4 regions of the Bradyrhizobium sp. USDA 3256 genome follow, and region 3 is predicted to be linked to each of the others. Evidence: predicted binding sites of a transcription regulator. Region 3 holds the regulator's gene; each other region holds the start of a gene.
What was found. Region 3 encodes LexA, which represses DNA repair genes until DNA is damaged. Its sites were predicted from a motif close to TGTTCNNNNTGTGTTCNG; they were not measured.
Positions count from the first base shown of each region.

Region 1: a site for LexA is predicted at 2,220-2,237, ahead of recA (recombinase RecA). Genes of this name have one in related genera too.
Region 2: a site for LexA is predicted at 2,058-2,075, ahead of ruvC (crossover junction endodeoxyribonuclease RuvC). Genes of this name have one in related genera too.
Region 4: a site for LexA is predicted at 2,204-2,221, ahead of ACVWY5_RS16370 (single-stranded DNA-binding protein). Genes of this name have one in related genera too.

Region 1 covers NZ_JBSSAE010000002.1:4,373,172-4,377,381, forward strand. Annotated here, with positions in the region: gene ACVWY5_RS22500 (hypothetical protein) at 1-883, opposite strand, end outside; gene recA (recombinase RecA) at 1,028-2,116, opposite strand; gene ACVWY5_RS22510 (hypothetical protein) at 2,568-3,041, opposite strand; gene ACVWY5_RS22515 (helix-turn-helix domain-containing protein) at 3,041-3,529, opposite strand.
Region 2 covers NZ_JBSSAE010000002.1:191,446-195,655, reverse strand. Annotated here, with positions in the region: gene ruvB (Holliday junction branch migration DNA helicase RuvB) at 1-894, opposite strand, end outside; gene ruvA (Holliday junction branch migration protein RuvA) at 891-1,508, opposite strand; gene ruvC (crossover junction endodeoxyribonuclease RuvC) at 1,505-2,032, opposite strand; gene ACVWY5_RS02545 (YebC/PmpR family DNA-binding transcriptional regulator) at 2,247-2,993, opposite strand; gene ACVWY5_RS02540 (methyl-accepting chemotaxis protein) at 3,207-4,210, shown strand, end outside.
Region 3 covers NZ_JBSSAE010000002.1:3,474,834-3,479,043, forward strand. Annotated here, with positions in the region: gene ACVWY5_RS18030 (HAD family hydrolase) at 1-18, shown strand, start outside; gene ACVWY5_RS18035 (molybdopterin molybdotransferase MoeA) at 38-1,249, shown strand; gene lexA (transcriptional repressor LexA) at 1,493-2,197, shown strand; gene ACVWY5_RS18045 (hypothetical protein) at 2,454-2,882, shown strand; gene ACVWY5_RS18050 (hypothetical protein) at 3,028-3,252, shown strand; gene ACVWY5_RS18055 (ComEC/Rec2 family competence protein) at 3,249-4,210, opposite strand, start outside.
Region 4 covers NZ_JBSSAE010000002.1:3,138,149-3,142,358, reverse strand. Annotated here, with positions in the region: gene gyrA (DNA gyrase subunit A) at 1-665, opposite strand, end outside; gene ACVWY5_RS16375 (DUF2306 domain-containing protein) at 890-1,288, opposite strand; gene ACVWY5_RS16370 (single-stranded DNA-binding protein) at 1,542-2,033, opposite strand; gene ACVWY5_RS16365 (outer membrane protein) at 2,482-3,228, shown strand; gene ACVWY5_RS16360 (outer membrane protein) at 3,499-4,158, shown strand.

The DNA.
Region 1 (4,210 bases), 900 kb from region 3:
TGAAGTCGAGCTCGCGATCCGACACTTCCTGGCCGAAATCGGTGAGCGACAACCGACTGTACAGGAGTCGTTCTCGTCGGGCCTTCAAATCGTCGGCCCCCTCGATCTCGGCGGGGAATCCGGTCAGGACCGGTGATGGACAATCGGCGAGCCGGTCCAGGATCAGCTCCGCTTCCTGAAAATCGAACACGCCGCGCTCCCTGTTCAGCTCGCTCGAAAGGACCTGTGGGCTTGTCTTGCCGTCGGCGACGAGATCCAGCATCCGCGGTTCGGACGCGCCGAGGCCGGTGTCTCGCCCGGGCAGCTCCTCGAGCAACGCAATCAGCGCCGCGCGGAGCTGCGGGATGGCCGACAGATCCTGCATGAGAAGGTCGAAACAGGGCTCGGGCGTCGGAGCGCGATAGGCATTCCAGGCGCGACTGGCCAATTCCAGCCGATCATCCGTCACCGCAAGTGCAGGCAATCGCCATTTCGCCGAGCTCTCACTTCGGTACCTGCCGATCTCGACATCGGTCTGGACCAGCTTGAGCTTCGCTACGATGTGGCGGTGCGGGCGGAGCACGAGCAACCAGGCCAGCACCAGCTGGTCATTCGGCTGAGGATCGGCCCATAGCTCGACCCTGTCGCAACGCTCACACAGCTCGACAAGTCCGACGTCCCGACCAATCGAGCCGGTCCATCTTGAACTGTCGAAGTCGAGCCAGTGCGTGTCGAAATCGACATGCTTTGCAGAACGCGGTTCCAGCAGGGTCGTGAGGTCAGCCGACGAGGGCATTTTCCTCCAAACGAAGCGCGGCCTCAAGCCGACGACGATATCCGCCCTTCCCGCCTGCCTCAGGCGATAGCTCGCGAGATCGCTTGTCGCCAGGATCAGACTCGTCACGACGCTCTCCAGCTACGCACGGTGGCATCAGCACCGCAAGCTGAGGATCAACTGCTTCACGAAACACACACAAAACCAAACGGGCGCCGAAGACGTCGGCAACTCAACGTCCTCAGCGCCCGCTTGCAGCGAAATAATTGAGCCTTACTCTTCCGTCGGCTCCTCGCCCTCGGCGTCGCGCTCGGGCGTGCCGGCGAGGATCTGCTCGGAGATCAGGCCGGAGTTCTGCCGGATCGCGGCTTCGATCTTGGCGGTGATGTCGGGATTCGACTTCAGGAATGCCTTGGAATTCTCGCGGCCCTGGCCGAGCCGCTGGCTGTCATAGGAGAACCAGGCGCCGGACTTCTCGACGATGCCGGCCTTGACGCCGAGGTCGAGGATCTCGCCCATCTTGGACACGCCCTCGCCATACATGATGTCGAACTCGACCTGCTTGAAGGGCGGCGCCAGCTTGTTCTTCACCACCTTGACGCGGGTGGTGTTGCCGACCACCTCGTCGCGCTCCTTGATCGCGCCGATGCGGCGGATGTCGAGGCGGACCGAAGCGTAGAATTTCAGCGCGTTGCCGCCGGTGGTGGTCTCCGGCGAACCGTACATCACGCCGATCTTCATGCGGATCTGGTTGATGAAGATCACCATCGTGTTCGACTTGTTGATCGAGGCGGTGAGCTTGCGCAGCGCCTGGCTCATCAGGCGGGCCTGCAGACCCGGCAGCGCATCGCCCATCTCGCCCTCGAGCTCGGCCTTCGGCACCAGCGCCGCGACCGAATCGATCACCAGCACGTCGACCGCGCCAGAGCGCACCAGCGTGTCGGCGATCTCGAGCGCCTGCTCGCCGGTGTCCGGCTGCGAGATCAAGAGCTCGTCGATGTTGACGCCGAGCTTGCGCGCATAGACCGGATCGAGCGCATGTTCAGCGTCGATGAAGGCGCAGATGCCGCCCTTCTTCTGGCCTTCCGCCACCGTGTGCAGCGCCAGCGTGGTCTTGCCCGACGATTCCGGCCCGTAGATCTCGACGATGCGCCCCTTCGGCAGGCCGCCGACGCCGAGCGCGATATCGAGCCCGAGCGACCCCGACGACACCGTCTCGACATCCATCGAACGGTCGTTCTTGCCGAGCTTCATCACCGAGCCCTTGCCGAACTGGCGCTCGATCTGGGAGAGCGCGGCTGAGAGGGCCTTGGACTTGTCCATGGAGGATCCTTCGACGATACGCAGTGCGGTGGCGGACATTTGGGATGTGCTCCTTATGGCGGGGATTCGCTAGCGGGAAAAACGGGCGATGAGATCAGGCGGAATGCGTTGTTGATTGGAACCTCGTACCACATTTGTTCTAGGTTCGCAATATGTTCTTTCGGGCAGACCGGCGCTGGCCTGTTTCCATCCCTAGTGGCCTGTTTTGAAAATTGCAGTGGCCTAGTTTGGGGTTAACCCATTTTCAACCAAGGCCCGTCCGCTGTTCTCGGTAGGACTACCTAGTGGTCCAGCAGATGTTCTGGCCCCATAACTTCGGGTGGGTCGCGATGTGTTCTTTGCTTGGAACAAACGTGCTTTGCAGCGCGTCAGTCTCTAGCCTCCAAAGTCAGCCCAGGTAGCTCCGGACTGCTGGAGGAAAACCCGTCCCGGACGGGTTGGCGGCCCCCGATTGGGGCCGTTTAAATTTCAAGGAAAATGTAAGGCCGCCTCAGTTGGCGGCCTCTTCTTGAGGTGGCCTTGAAATCACTTGAAGCGATCCAAGTCCATATCTTTTCCCCTCTCTAACGGCAGACACTCGCAGCCGTCCCTCGCGCTTGATTTCTAGTGGGCTAAATTCAAAAGCCAAGGCGATACCAAGCATAGGGTCATCATTATCCGGAGCGGGCGCTGGTAGCTTCGAAAGGACTTCGCTAGGAAAGGCCTCTGCTCGCGCAGACGGTTTGTCATCATCGTCGCCCGGCATATGAACTTCGAATACGACCGGCCCATCTGGATCGGTTATGCGTTGGCGATAACCGACATGAATGCAGAACTTATAAAGCACAGCCGGCAGAGGCCCCAGTATATTTAGTTCGCTGCCGATGTAGGCCCCAACATAAGTCTGTTTGTTATTTACCTCGTGTCTGATGTCGTCGCAAAAAATGCAGAACCCCTGCGGGCTGGCGTTAGCTTCAAACTCCATCAGCCAACCACCCTAACCAGCTTATCTCCGGCATTGCCGGAGGCTGTTATAGCATATTTCGAGTACGAATACGTTCTAGCTGTGCCCGGCAAAGATTGTTCGGCCTTCGTTGCGGCAAACTTATTTAGGAGATCGGCGTCAAAGCTTCTCTTCTCAAAATTTTCCCGTGATTGATTTTTCATGCGGCGCAGCCAATCGCTCCATTCAGGAAACTGGACGAGCAACGGAAGATCAAACGCCTCCGCAATTTCTAGCAGGGTTTGAAGGGAGACTTTGCCATACTCAGGATCTTCAAGTTTGGAAATCCAGCTCTGCGGTTTGTCGCAGCGCTTTCCTAACTCTGTCTGAGACCACTCCCGCCCCTCTTGTTCGCGCAGAATCCGGATGGCCAGAGCGATATGCGTGCGAACTTGATCAGCCATGTAGGCGTGGCGAAACTCTCGATCAGAAAGCTGATCGATGAATTCCTTAGTCCAAGATGAAGTCATGGGGACAACTTCGTTTGGCATCGGACTGAACCTCACTCTTACGTGCTAATCCAACAGCACAGGCATTACTCGGTACGAACTTTCCGCCCTTTTCGATGGCGCAGAAAACCATCGTGAAGCAAAAGTCGGTACGGAATCCCAGCGGGCGATGCTGAACATTCCCTACCTCGAATCGAATTTCCCCAAGCCCCGCACACTCATGTCGAAGCCAGCGAAAGGGTTTCGGTATCCAGAGTTCAGGATCGAGTTGGCGCAAGGTTTGTAGGCGCGAAATGAATTTGCCTTGGACTGCCCTTGGCTGGCTGTTGAACCAAGCGCGTATTTCATTTGAGCCTGCAGCGTTCACATAACAACGAAAATCCCAGACAACAGGCATGATATATGATTTTTCGTATATTGCGAGTGAAATCCGCTTGTGCGGATATATGAAATTTGATATATATCCCTCGACCTCAAAAAAAGCCCATCCAATCAATCGATTAGATGGGCCTTTCAAAAGGTCGGGGGTAGCAGGTTGCCGGAGAGCCCTTACGAAGTTCACCCGGTCGGTTCAATTCCGACTACCTCCACCGAGAAGTGGGACCGCCTTGGTTGCAGCCTCAGCGGCCCCGATCATACACCCCGGGATTGTGCCCCGAAGCGAATGACCATCTGGGCAATATACGCTTTGCAGAGCGTTTT
Region 2 (4,210 bases), 3.3 Mb from region 3:
GTCCTCGATCGCATCGCGCGGCTCCGACAGCGCCGCCGCCATGGTCTCGACGCCGACCGGCCCGCCGCCATAGTTCAGGGCGATGGTCGTGAGATAGCGCCGGTCCATCGCATCGAGCCCGGCGCTATCCACCTCGAGCGCGCTCAGCGCCCGGTCGGCGATGCCGCGGTCGACGGAATCGGCGTCGGCGGCGGAAGCAAAGTCGCGCACCCGGCGCAGCAGGCGGCCGGCGATGCGCGGCGTGCCGCGGGCGCGGCGCGCGATCTCGTTGGCGCCATCAGGGCTCATGCCGATGTTGAGCACGCGGGCGCCGCGGGTGACGATCTTCTCGAGCTCTTCCTCGGTGTAGAAATTGAGCCGGATCGGAATGCCGAAGCGGTCGCGCAAGGGATTGGTGAGCAACCCCGCACGCGTCGTCGCGCCGACCAGCGTGAATTTCGACAATTCGATTTTCACAGAACGCGCCGCGGGACCTTCGCCGATGATCAGGTCGAGCTGAAAATCCTCCATCGCGGGATAGAGCACTTCCTCGACCGCCGGGCTGAGGCGATGGATCTCGTCGATGAACAGCACGTCGCGCTCTTCGAGATTGGTCAGCAGCGCCGCGAGATCGCCGGCCTTCGCAATGACAGGGCCGGAGGTGGCGCGAAACCCGACGCCGAGCTCGCGCGCGACGATCTGTGCCAACGTGGTCTTGCCGAGGCCGGGCGGACCGACGAACAGCACATGATCGAGCGCCTCGCCGCGCTTCTTCGCAGCCTCGATGAAGATCGAGAGATTCTTGCGCGCCTGCGCCTGGCCGACGAACTCCGTCAGCGACTGCGGCCGCAGCGCGGTGTCACCGACATCGTCGGAGCGGCGTTCGGGCGAGACCATGCGCGAGGGCGTGTTCACTTCGACAATTCCTTCAGGCCCAGCCGGATCAGCTGCGCAGTCTCAGCGCTCTCACCGGCGCTGCGCGAGGCGGCGGCGATGGCGGCAGCGGCTTGCGGCTGGCCGTAGCCGAGATTGACCAGCGCCGAGATCGCGTCGGTCACCTGGCGCGGCGCGCGGTTGTTATCGATCGCGCCCGACAGATGCACCACCGCGGGATCGACATCGGCGAAGCCCGGCGCCTTGTCCTTCAGTTCGCTGACGATGCGCTCGGCGACCTTCGGCCCGACCCCCGGCGTCCGCGCCACCGCCGCCTTGTCGCGCAGCGCGATCGCATTGGCTAGATCGGTCGGCGGCAGCGTGCCGAGCACCGCGAGCGCGACCTTGGCGCCGACCCCCTGCACGGTCTGCAGCAGGCGAAACCATTCGCGCTCATGATCGCTGCGGAAGCCGAACAGTTTGATCTGGTCCTCGCGGACATAGGTCTCGATCGAGAGCACGGCAGCGCCGCCCGGCGACGGCAGCGCCTGCAACGTGCGGCTCGCACAATGCACCTGATAGCCGACGCCGCCGACGTCGAGGATCACATAGTCCTCGCCATAAGAATCGATCAGGCCCTTCAGCTTGCCGATCATAGGTTCGCCACCTTGAGCCGCAGCGCGGTGCTCTGGCGGTGATGGGCGTGGGTGATCGCGACCGCGAGCGCGTCCGCGGCGTCGGCGGACGGCGGCTCGGCTTTCGGCAGCAGGATCTTCAGCATCACCTGGATCTGGCTCTTCTCGGCATGTCCGGCGCCGACCACGGTCTTCTTGACCTGGTTCGGCGCGTATTCGGCGACCGAGATACCGAACATTGCGGGCGCCAGCATGGCGACGCCGCGCGCCTGGCCGAGCTTCAGCGTGGCAACGCCGTCCTTGTTGACGAAGGTCTGCTCGACCGCCGCCTCCGCCGGTCGGTGGTGGGCGAGCACGGCAGCCAGCCCCTCATGGATCGCAAGCAGCCGGCTCGCCAGCGGCAGATCGTCCGGCGGCTCGACCGAACCGCAGGCGATATAGACGAGACGATTGCCTTCGGTCTCGATCACCCCCCAGCCGGTGCGGCGGAGACCCGGATCGATACCGATGATGCGGACGGGAGAGCGAATCGGCTGGGATGTCATGGGGTAGTGATACCGCCTGCGCCGGGAGAACGAAACACAAACGGAGCCTCATCCCCGCCTCCGTCGCGGTCAGCTCGGCCCATCGCCCAGCCTCGGCTCGTCGTCCCCCGCGAAAGCTGGGGATCCAGTACGCCGCGGCCTCGCGGATCAAATGAAGGTCTCTGGAATACTGGATCGCCCGGTCGAGCCGGGCGATGACAGCGGAGCAAATGGATCAACCGCCCATCTTCGCGATCAGCGCGTCGGACACCTCGAAATTGGCGAACACATTCTGCACGTCGTCGTGCTCGTTGAGCAGGTCCATCAGCTTCAGCAGCTTTTCGCCGGTCTCGTCGTCGACCGAAACGGTGTTCTGCGGCTTCCAGGTCAGCGCCGCCTTGCGCGGCTCGCCGAACTTCGCTTCCAGCGCTTTTGCGACTTCGCGGAAGGTGTCCTGCGAGGCGTAGACCTCGTGGCCGCCCTCGCTGGAGACCACGTCGTCGGCGCCGGCCTCGATCGCGGCGTCCAGCATCGCGTCGTCGGAGGCGACCTTGGCGTCGTATTCGATGATGCCGGTGCGATCGAACATGAAGGCGACCGAGCCGGTTTCGCCGAGATTGCCGCCCGACTTGGTGAAGAAGGAGCGGATGTCGGAAGCAGCGCGGTTGCGGTTGTCGGTCAGCGCCTCGACGATGACGGCGACGCCGCCGGGGCCATAACCCTCGTAGCGGATCTCGTCGTAGTTCTCGCCCTCATTGCCCGCGGCCTTCTTGATGGCGCGGTCGATATTGTCCTTGGGCATGTTCTCGGCGCGGGCCGCGACCACGGCGGCGCGCAGCCGCGGATTCATCGCCGGGTCCGGGGTGCCGAGCTTGGCCGCCACGGTGATTTCGCGGGCCAGCTTGCCGAAAAGCTTCGACTTCTGGGCATCCTGCCGGCCCTTGCGGTGCATGATGTTCTTGAATTGGGAATGGCCGGCCATGCGACGTCTCTTCGGAGCTTAGGGTCTGAACAGGGATGGAAAACGCGGCCTTATAGGCCCCTCACGGTCAAAATCAAAGGATCGGCGGGGCCCTACGGCGGAGGAATACTACCGCAAGCCGGAATATGAGGCACTTGTTAACCATGACTTCACGCCCGGATGCGAGGATCGCCCCGTCCCGCCGCAACTTTCCACAGCCCCTAAAGAGCCCACATGGCGTTCGGTTTGTTTCGAAAGCAAGTGCCGGAGCCGGCTGCGCCGGCCGTCGCGCCGCAGGTTCCAACCGCGGCCGCCACCCCTCAGGTCTCGACCGAGACTGATTTGGCCAAGGATTCGTCCAAGGAAATCCTGGAATTGCTGGAACTCGAGCTCGGGGCGATGATCCGCCAGCTCGAGCGCGCCGCGAGCTCGGTCGCCGACGGCGCCGAGGCGACGGCAGCCAAGCTCGCCACCATTCGCGCCCGCACCGATGCGCTGACCGGCCGCAGCAGCGATGCGCAGAGCACCGCGACGACGTTCTCGCAAGCCGCCGACCGTTTCACCCACTCCGCCGAGGGCATCGGCGCGCAGGTGCGCAGCGCGAGCCAGCTCGCCGACGACGCCGCGGCCGCGGCGCGCGAGGCCACCGACAATGTCGATCGCCTGCGCGAGTCTTCGGCCGCGATCGGCAACGTCGTCAATCTGATCGCGCAGATCGCGCGGCAGACCACGCTGCTCGCGCTGAACTCGACGATCGAGGCGGCGCGCGCCGGTGCCGCCGGCAAGGGCTTTGCGGTGGTCGCAACTGAGGTCAAGGCGCTGGCAGTGCAGACCCAGAGCGCGACCGAGGAGATCACCCGCAAGATCGAGGTATTGCAGAAGGACGCCACCGGATCGGCGGACGCGGTCCACCGCATCTCCCAGGCGATCGAAAAGATCCGCCCGGTGTTCGAGAACGTCAACGGAGCGGTTGCCGAGCAGAATGAAATCACCGGTGAGATGGGCCAGAATGCCGCCTCCGCTTCGCACTTCATCGTCTCGGTCGGCACCAGCGCCGGCGAGATCGACTCGGCAACACGCGAAGCCGCCGCGCATGGCGACAATGTCGCCAAGGCCGGCAAGACGGTGACCGCATTCGCGCAGAAGCTGAAAGCGCGCTGCGCGGTGCTGTTGCGCCAGGACGAGCGCGGCGATCCGCGCAAGAACGAGCGCCTGCCCTGCAGCCTCAAGATCGAGAT
Region 3 (4,210 bases):
CTTGGTATTGAACATTAGGAATTGAGGAGCTCTGAGCGTGGCCCTGATGCCGGTTGCCGATGCCCTGTCCGCCGTCCTCGCCGGCGCCGAACCGCTGCCGGAGGAGATGGTCGCGCTCGATGCCGCCTACCACCGCACGCTTGCGCACGACCTCGCGGCGCTGCGCACCCAGCCGCCGCAGCCGATGTCGGCGATGGACGGCTATGCGGTGCGCGCCGCCGATGCGGCCGATCTAAAGGCCCGGCTCAAGGTGATCGGCGAAGTCGCCGCCGGCCGGCCGTTCGAGCGGACGGTCGGCGCCGGCGAGGCGGTGCGGATCTTCACCGGCGGCGTGATCCCGAGCGGCGCCGACGCCGTGATCATCCAGGAAGACACCGCCGTCGACGGCGACCACATCACGATCTCGGAGGCCGCCAGCGTCGGGCGGCACATCCGCCAGGCCGGGGTCGACTTCCGTGAGGGCGAGGTGCTGCTCGCCGGCGGCAGCCGCCTGTCCGACCGCGCGCTGTCGCTGGCGGCCGCCATGAACTATCCGGAACTGACGGTGCGCCGCCGCCCGAAGGTCGCGGTGCTGGCGACCGGCGACGAGCTGGTGATGCCGGGCTCGCAGCCCGGTCCCGGCCAGATCGTCTATTCCAACGGCTACGCGCTGCGGGCGCTGGCGCGCGCCGAAGGCGCCGAGACCGTCGACCTCGGCGTTGCCGCCGACACGGTGGAGGCGACCACGGCCGGCATCCGCCGGGCACGCGAGGCCGGCGCCGATATCCTCATCACGACAGGCGGCGCCTCGGTCGGCGACCACGATCTCGTCAAGCGGTCGCTGGAAGCCGAGGGCGTCGAGATGGCGTTCTGGCGGATTGCGATGCGGCCCGGCAAGCCGATGATGCACGGCCGGCTCGGCGCGATGCGGGTGATCGGCCTGCCCGGCAATCCGGTGTCGTCCTATGTCTGCGCCTTCCTGTTCCTGGTGCCGTTGATTCGGGCGCTGAGCGGCCGGAAAGTGATTCATCATCGCCGCGCAAGCGCCCTGCTCGGCCGCGACCTCGCCGCCAACGACCAGCGCGAGGACTATCTGCGTGCGCGTCTCGAAGCGCGCGAGGACGGCACGCTGGTCGCAACCCCGGTGACGCAGCAGGACTCGTCGCTGCTCGGGAATCTCGCTGCGGCACGGGCGCTTCTCGTGCGTCCGCCGTTTGCGGCGGCTGCCGTCAAAGGCAGCGAATGCGAAATTCTGACACTGCCCGAATAGGGTTTTCGCGCCCCGCCGATTGTGCGTTGCCCGACACGTTCACCGGAAATTAAGTGGTTGCGGAACACATATCGAACATATAGTGTCCGTTCATGATTTGTTTCGAGTACTGGTGTCTACAATCGGGAAGCCGCGTGGAAGCAGGTGCATTGAGCACATGCTCCTGAGGTCAGGCCCGGCCTGCAGGCCCCACCAGAAGAGTCTCGGAATCGAACGACGCTATCAACCGGGGGAATACTCGAGATGCTCACGCGCAAACAGTACGAACTACTGCGTTTCATCAATGAACGTTTGAAAGAGGCCGGCGTACCGCCCTCCTTCGACGAGATGAAGGATGCGCTCGACCTGCGCTCGAAGTCCGGTATCCACCGCCTGATCACTGCGCTGGAGGAGCGCGGCTTCATCCGCCGCCTGCCGAACCGCGCCCGCGCCATCGAGGTCATCAAGCTGCCCGAACTCTCGGCCGGCGCCGGCAACGGTCGCCGCGGCTTCACGCCCAGTGTCATCGAAGGCACCCTCGGCCGGCGCGCCAGCACGCCGCCGATTGCCGAGGACGACGGCAACCGTCCAGTCGCGGTCCCCGTGATGGGCCGGATCGCCGCCGGTACGCCGATCGAGGCGCTGCAGACCCGCAGCCACACCATCAGCGTGCCGCCCGACATGCTCGGCGCCGGCGAGCACTATGCGCTCGAGGTGCGCGGCGACTCGATGGTCGATGCCGGCATCCTCGACGGCGACATGGCGCTGATCCAGCGCAACGACGTCGCCAATACCGGCGACATCGTGGTGGCGCTGATCGACGAGGAGGAAGCCACCCTGAAGCGCTTCCGCCGCCGCGGCGCATCGATCGCGCTCGAGCCGGCCAACACCGCCTATGAAGTGCGCATCCTGCCGCCGAACCGGGTCCGCATCCAGGGCAAGCTGATCGGCCTTTATCGCAAATACTGAATTGCAAATACTTGCGGCGGCCGGGAACGAGCAACACGTCGGATCGTTCCTTGCATGATAGTGTAGCGTACGGCCTGCCCGATGCGCTCCGATACCTCTCGCGCAGCGTCGCGTGTTTGTGATCGGAGCGATCTCGGACCAGTCGTACAATCGCCCAGAAACGAGCAGACGCTCGTTCGCTATCGTCCACTCTGGTAGAGGCCCTAATGCCTCAAGGAGAGGCACGGGTCGCTACCTCGAAATGAGGAGCCATCCGATGTGTGACTATAGTCTGCACGCCGTGGCATCGCGCCCCGCCATTGTCGGAGAGACGCTGATCACGACGACGTTCCGCGGCACGTCGACCCGCGGCTTTGCCTCGGAGAACGATCCCACTGTCGCGGTCTGCATGCTGCCGGGCACCGAGCTCGCTTTCGCCGAGAACGTTCGCTACGACAGCCGCTGGATCTGGACCAAGACGCTGAACTATCGCGTCGGCGTGTTCAACGAAGTCGAGCCCGACGTGCCCGATCGGCATCATGACGCGGTCGAATTCCCCGACGGCAGCCATGTGCTGGTGACCCAGCTGGTCGAGGGACAGCGCGTCAGCGTGCTGCAATTGCCGGCGCTGCATCCGCCGGTCGAGCAGAAGCCGAAGGTTGTGGAGCGGCGGCCCTCCGCATTCGCAACGCTGTTTTTGGGTTGAGCGCATCGTCGCCGCGGAATGAGCTGTTCGGCGGCGAATGACCTAAGCAATTTCGGGCGACCCCGGACTCCCGCTTCCGGGGCGCAGAAGGAGATTTGCGTCGGCCGGCGCCTTGGCGCATCATCGGGCACGGAGGACGTGCGCGGTGGTCGATAAGGTCACATGGCAAAAGGCTGGACGCGTCACGGAACCGGGCCGCTACCTGTTCCGGTTCGGTTGGCTGACGGTAACGGCCGACGACCTGAAAGTCTGGGAGCAATTTCCCGAGGCTTCCTTTACTCTCGTCAAGAAGCCCGACGCCCCCGACTCCGACGAATATCATCTCGGCCTGTTCGAGCTGCCAAGCGGCCCCTCGCCAGACCACAGCTAATCATCGCCCTGCAGATCGGTCTCAGCCGGCGTCGCATCCACCGCAGGCCGCGGCGCGGCGGCGGGCGCGCGTAGCGTCGTCTCGCTCTCGCCGTCGCCGGGAACCGCCGGCGACCACGGCCGGTCGATCCCGCCGGGCTTGACTGCATCGACGGCGTAGCCGTCCCTGATCCGTCGCAGCACCAGCGCGCCGTGGCGGCGCAGCCGCTCGGCATCGATCACCGATGCCGCGCAGCCCTGCGGCGCCGGCCGCGCCGTCACGATCAGGGCTGCGCGCTCGCAGTCGTCCGCCAGCGCCTCCGGCCGGGTCGCCAGCGCGACGAAGGCGCCGCCGGGTCCCTGGGTCACGCAGCCGCCGGCATCGCAGGAGACGCCCTCGCCGAGCGACGCATCGGTGGCGGTGCGCGCGTCGGCGTCCGCCGCCAGCCACTCCTTGACCAAAAATGCATCCTTGGCGCTGTGCATCAGATGCAGCCGTCCGTCACCGCCACGCACCGCGACGTTGCGGCCGTCGCCCGACACCAGCACGTCCGGTTGCGGCACCCTGAGCGCCCAGACCGAGGCCACCAGCAGCAGCACCGCGCCCGACCAGCGCAGCGGCGTGCGCAGCAGCCCGAGCAGGATGATGCCGGCACTCGCTGCGATCAGCGGCCCGATGCCGAACGCCGCCATGCGGCCGACCGCACCCGGGAGTGCGGCGACCCATTGCGTCACCAGGATCATCCAGTCGATGCCGAGACCCATGATCGCCCAGAACAGTCCATCGAAGCCGAACGGCATGGCGACGAGCCCGAGCAGGCCGGCCGGCATCACGACCGCCGAGACGACAGGCATCGCCGCGAGGTTGGCGAGCAGCCCGTAGGGCGTCACGCGATGGAAATGGAACGCGGCATAGGGCGTCGTCGCCAGCCCCGCCACCAGCGAGGCCAGCATCAGCATCGTGAGCTCGCGCCCGCCCC
Region 4 (4,210 bases), 340 kb from region 3:
ATGATGTCGATCAGCTCGTCGATCGTGAGCGCCGGATTGTCGATCAGCGCCACGCAGGCATCGACCACCTCGCCGAGATTATGCGGCGGGATGTTGGTCGCCATGCCGACGGCGATGCCGCCGGCGCCATTGACCAAGAGGTTCGGGAACCGGGCCGGCAGAACCGACGGCTCTTTTTCGGAGTTGTCGTAGTTCGGCTGGAAATCGACGGTTTCCATGTCGATGTCGGCCAGAACGGCAAGCGCCGCCCGGGTCAGCCGCGCTTCCGTATATCGATAGGCGGCCGGCGGATCGCCGTCGACCGAACCGAAATTGCCCTGGCCGTCGATCAGCGGCACGCGCAGGGAGAAATCCTGCGCCATGCGGACCATCGCGTCGTAAATCGACTGGTCGCCATGCGGGTGATATTTACCGATCACGTCGCCGACGACGCGTGCGGATTTCACGTATTTCTTGTCCGGCGTATGTCCCTGCTCATGCATCGAATAGAGGATGCGCCGGTGCACCGGCTTGAGCCCGTCGCGCGCATCGGGCAGCGCACGCGACACGATCACGCTCATCGCGTAATCGAGGTAGGACTTCTTCATCTCGTCGAGAATGGAAACGGGACGAATATCTGAGGGTCCCGGCGGCTCGCCGGGCTTGTGGTCGTCGTTATCGGACAATGGGGAAATCCGGTCGGTTCTACTGGGGAATCATATAGCCCATCAGGGGCCTGATAACCACCCTTGCGCGGCTCCGGCAAGCCGTTTTTCCGTTCGTTTTTTCATGCACTTACGGGTGGAGCGCCGAGGTTCCGGCTGCTTGGTCGCGAAGCGTGTAGCGAAGGGCGAATAGCCAATGGAAAAATCCCCTATCGCTATCCGCCATTCGCTACTCGCCTCTCCCGTCAGTGGCCGAAAACCACCGCGTGCATGATCCGCCCGGGCATGAAGGTGAACAGCCCGGCGACGAGCAGTGCGCCGAAGAAGATGCCGATCATCGTGAACCTGTGGCGGCGGACATTGTGGCTCCGTGCGGCCGTCACGCCGAGCGCCAGCATGGCGAGCGAGAAGATCGACAGCAGGTGGATCGGGCTCCAGGGACCGACCAGTTGGATCTGATGGATCCAGAACGAGCTTCCGGCGACCACCAGCATCAGGATCACCCAGATCCAGCCGAGGGTCCGGTGCGGCAGCGTGCCCTTGGGGGCGGCGAGCTGGATGGAGCCGAGCACGAAGGCGGCCATCGCGGCAAAGGCGTGGAGCGGGATCGCAGGCGCGGCGTCGAGCAATGGCGCGAGGCTCATGGTGGCGGCCCTCGAGTGAAGCTCGCGGCATTCCACTCGCCGCAGACCAATGTAAATATCATTCACATCGAGATGTGTCAAAGTCCCGTGGAACCGCAACGGTTCCCTGTCAATGCTCAAATGAGATCAGCCGAGTGCAAGGTTATCCTCATAACCCACACGAAGACAGCCCTACCCGCAATCGGGACGCCCCTCCGGAGAATGATCTTCACGGAACGGCGCCTGACGGAATCGACGGAAGCGCGACCGCTCATCAGAACGGGATGTCGTCGTCCATGTCGCTGTTGCGGCTGCCGCCACCCGCGGCGACTGCACGGCGCGGTGCCGAACTGACCGGTCCGGCCGAGCCGAAATCGCTGCCGCCATCATCGGAGAAGCTGCTGCCTCCACCGCCACGCCCGTCGAGCATGGTGAGGTTGGAGTTGAAGCCCTGCAGCACGACTTCGGTCGAGTACTTCTCGACGCCGCTCTGGTCGGTCCATTTGCGGGTCTGCAGCTGACCCTCGATGTACACCTTGGCGCCCTTCTTCAGATACTGCTCGGCGACCTTGCAGAGGCCCTCGTTGAAGATCACGACGCGGTGCCACTCGGTCTTTTCCTTGCGCTCGCCGGTGCCCTTGTCGCGCCAGGTTTCCGAGGTAGCGATGGAAAGGTTTGCGATCGGACGGCCGTCCTGCGTCCGCCGGATTTCCGGATCCTTGCCGAGGTTGCCCACCAGGATCACCTTGTTCACGCTTCCTGCCATCGCATCATCTCCACTCAAAAACCGGGCGTCCGGACATCGGTCGCCACTCTCAACCTTCGCCACTTACATCGCAGGCGTCGTGGATGACCCTATACGCCGGTGCCGGCTCGCCGCCTTTGCCGTCGCGCCGGTTATCCACGATATTCGAGATATAGCATCGGATCCGGCGCCGTTCCAGTTTTGTTCGCCACAACCAACCGTAGAAGTGGCCAGTGCCGTCGGAGCGGCAGTCGATCTCGGCACCGGCCGACGCCCGGCAACAAGATTTAGAAAAATAATAAAGAAATCAGTATCTTGCCTTATCGACACTTCCTCCGCGAGTGTTGCATTTGGGAGACTGCGTTTCCGGTTGAATCAGCGTATAGCTCCAACCGTGGCGCGGGCGCTCGCGTCTGGGATCGTGCTTCGGGACCGTTTGGAAGCCGATCGGGGAGTTGGGGGACTGATAATGAAGAAGTTTTTGCTCGGTACGGTTGCTCTGATTGCGTTTGCTGCGCCTGCAGCGGCCGCCGACCTCGCTGCGCGCCCCTACACCAAGGCGCCGCCGCCGGTGGTTGCACCGATCTATGACTGGACCGGTTTCTACATCGGCGCCAACGGCGGCTGGGGCTCGAGCCACAATTGCTGGGACCAGCTCCCGGCCGGCATCTTCCTCGCCTCGGACGGTTGCCATGACGCAACCGGCGGCGTCGCCGGTGGCCAGATCGGCTATCGCTGGCAGGCCGGCACCTGGGTGTTCGGCCTTGAAGCGCAGGGCGACTGGGCTGACCTGAAGGGCAGCAACGGCAGCGCGATCTTCCCGGGCCTGTTCACCAACCAGTCCAAGATCGACGCATTCGGCCTGTTCACCGGCCAGATCGGTTACGCCATCAACAACGTGCTGCTCTACGCCAAGGGCGGCGCGGCGCTGACCGACAACCGCTTCAACACCTACTTCACCCCGACCGGCGTGCTGGTCGGCAGCGCCAGCGACACCCGCTGGGGCGGCACCGTCGGCGCCGGCATCGAAGTCGGCTTCGCGCCGAACTGGACCGCAGGCATCGAATACGACCACCTGTTCATGCAGGACAAGACCTACAACCTGATCGCCCCCAACGGCACGCTGAACAGCACCATCCGCGATCGCCAGGACGTCGACCTCGTCACCGTCCGCGTGAACTACAAGTGGGGTGGCCCGGTCGTCGCGCGCTACTGATCGCGCCAGGCCGATTTGATCCAGACGAAGGGCCGGCCTCGCGCCGGCCTTTTTGTTTGTGCTGGTTTGTGCGCCGGCTTTTTCGTTGCGTGTACACGCGCACCTCACCGGGGCCGTTTTCGGTGCGTTGTGGTTTCGTGGATACACACGTTCCGGCATTTCTCTGTAGAAGCACCAGCACGTCACGCGACACTGCTGTGACGCTCTCTTCAAAATCTTTGAAGGGACAACAAGAAAATGAGCAAGAAAAACGGGACTCGGACTTTGAAAATCAGGAATGTTTTGCTGGCCTCGGCCGGCATGTTTGCACTGAGCGCTTTTGCACCGGCGATGGCTGCCGACATGGCGGCACGCGCGCCTTACGTGAAGGCTCCGCCGCCGGCGGCGATCTACAACTGGACCGGCTTCTACGTCGGCGGCTTCGGCGGCTACGCCAGCGAGAACTCCGGCACCCCGAGCATGGAGGGCGGCTTCGGCGGCGGCACCATCGGCTACAACTGGCAGGCCGGCAACATCGTGTACGGCCTCGAGGTCGACGCTGCAGGCGCTGACATCGACGCATCGGTCTCGACGCTCGGCGTCACCGCCCGCAGCAAGATCGACTCGCTCGGCACCGTGCGCGGTCGCCTCGGCTTCGCCGTCGACAAGGTGCTGTTCTACGGCACCGGCGGCTACGCCTGGGCCAACAACGAGGTCAGCGTCACCGCGCTCGGCGTGACCGCCTCGCAGAGCAACTTCCACTCCGGCTGGACCGTCGGCGCCGGCGTCGAAGCGTTCATCGCGCCGCAGTGGTCGATCAAGGGCGAATACCTGTATCGCAGCCTCGACAGCGAGACCTATTTCGGCGTGCCGTCCGGTACGCTCGAGCTGCACAGCGCCCAGTTCGGCGTGAACTATCACTTCGGCGGCCCGATCGTCGCCAAGTACTAAGACAAGTATTGAACGAATTGCTGACCGCCGTCGGCGGTCGGATCGCACCGAA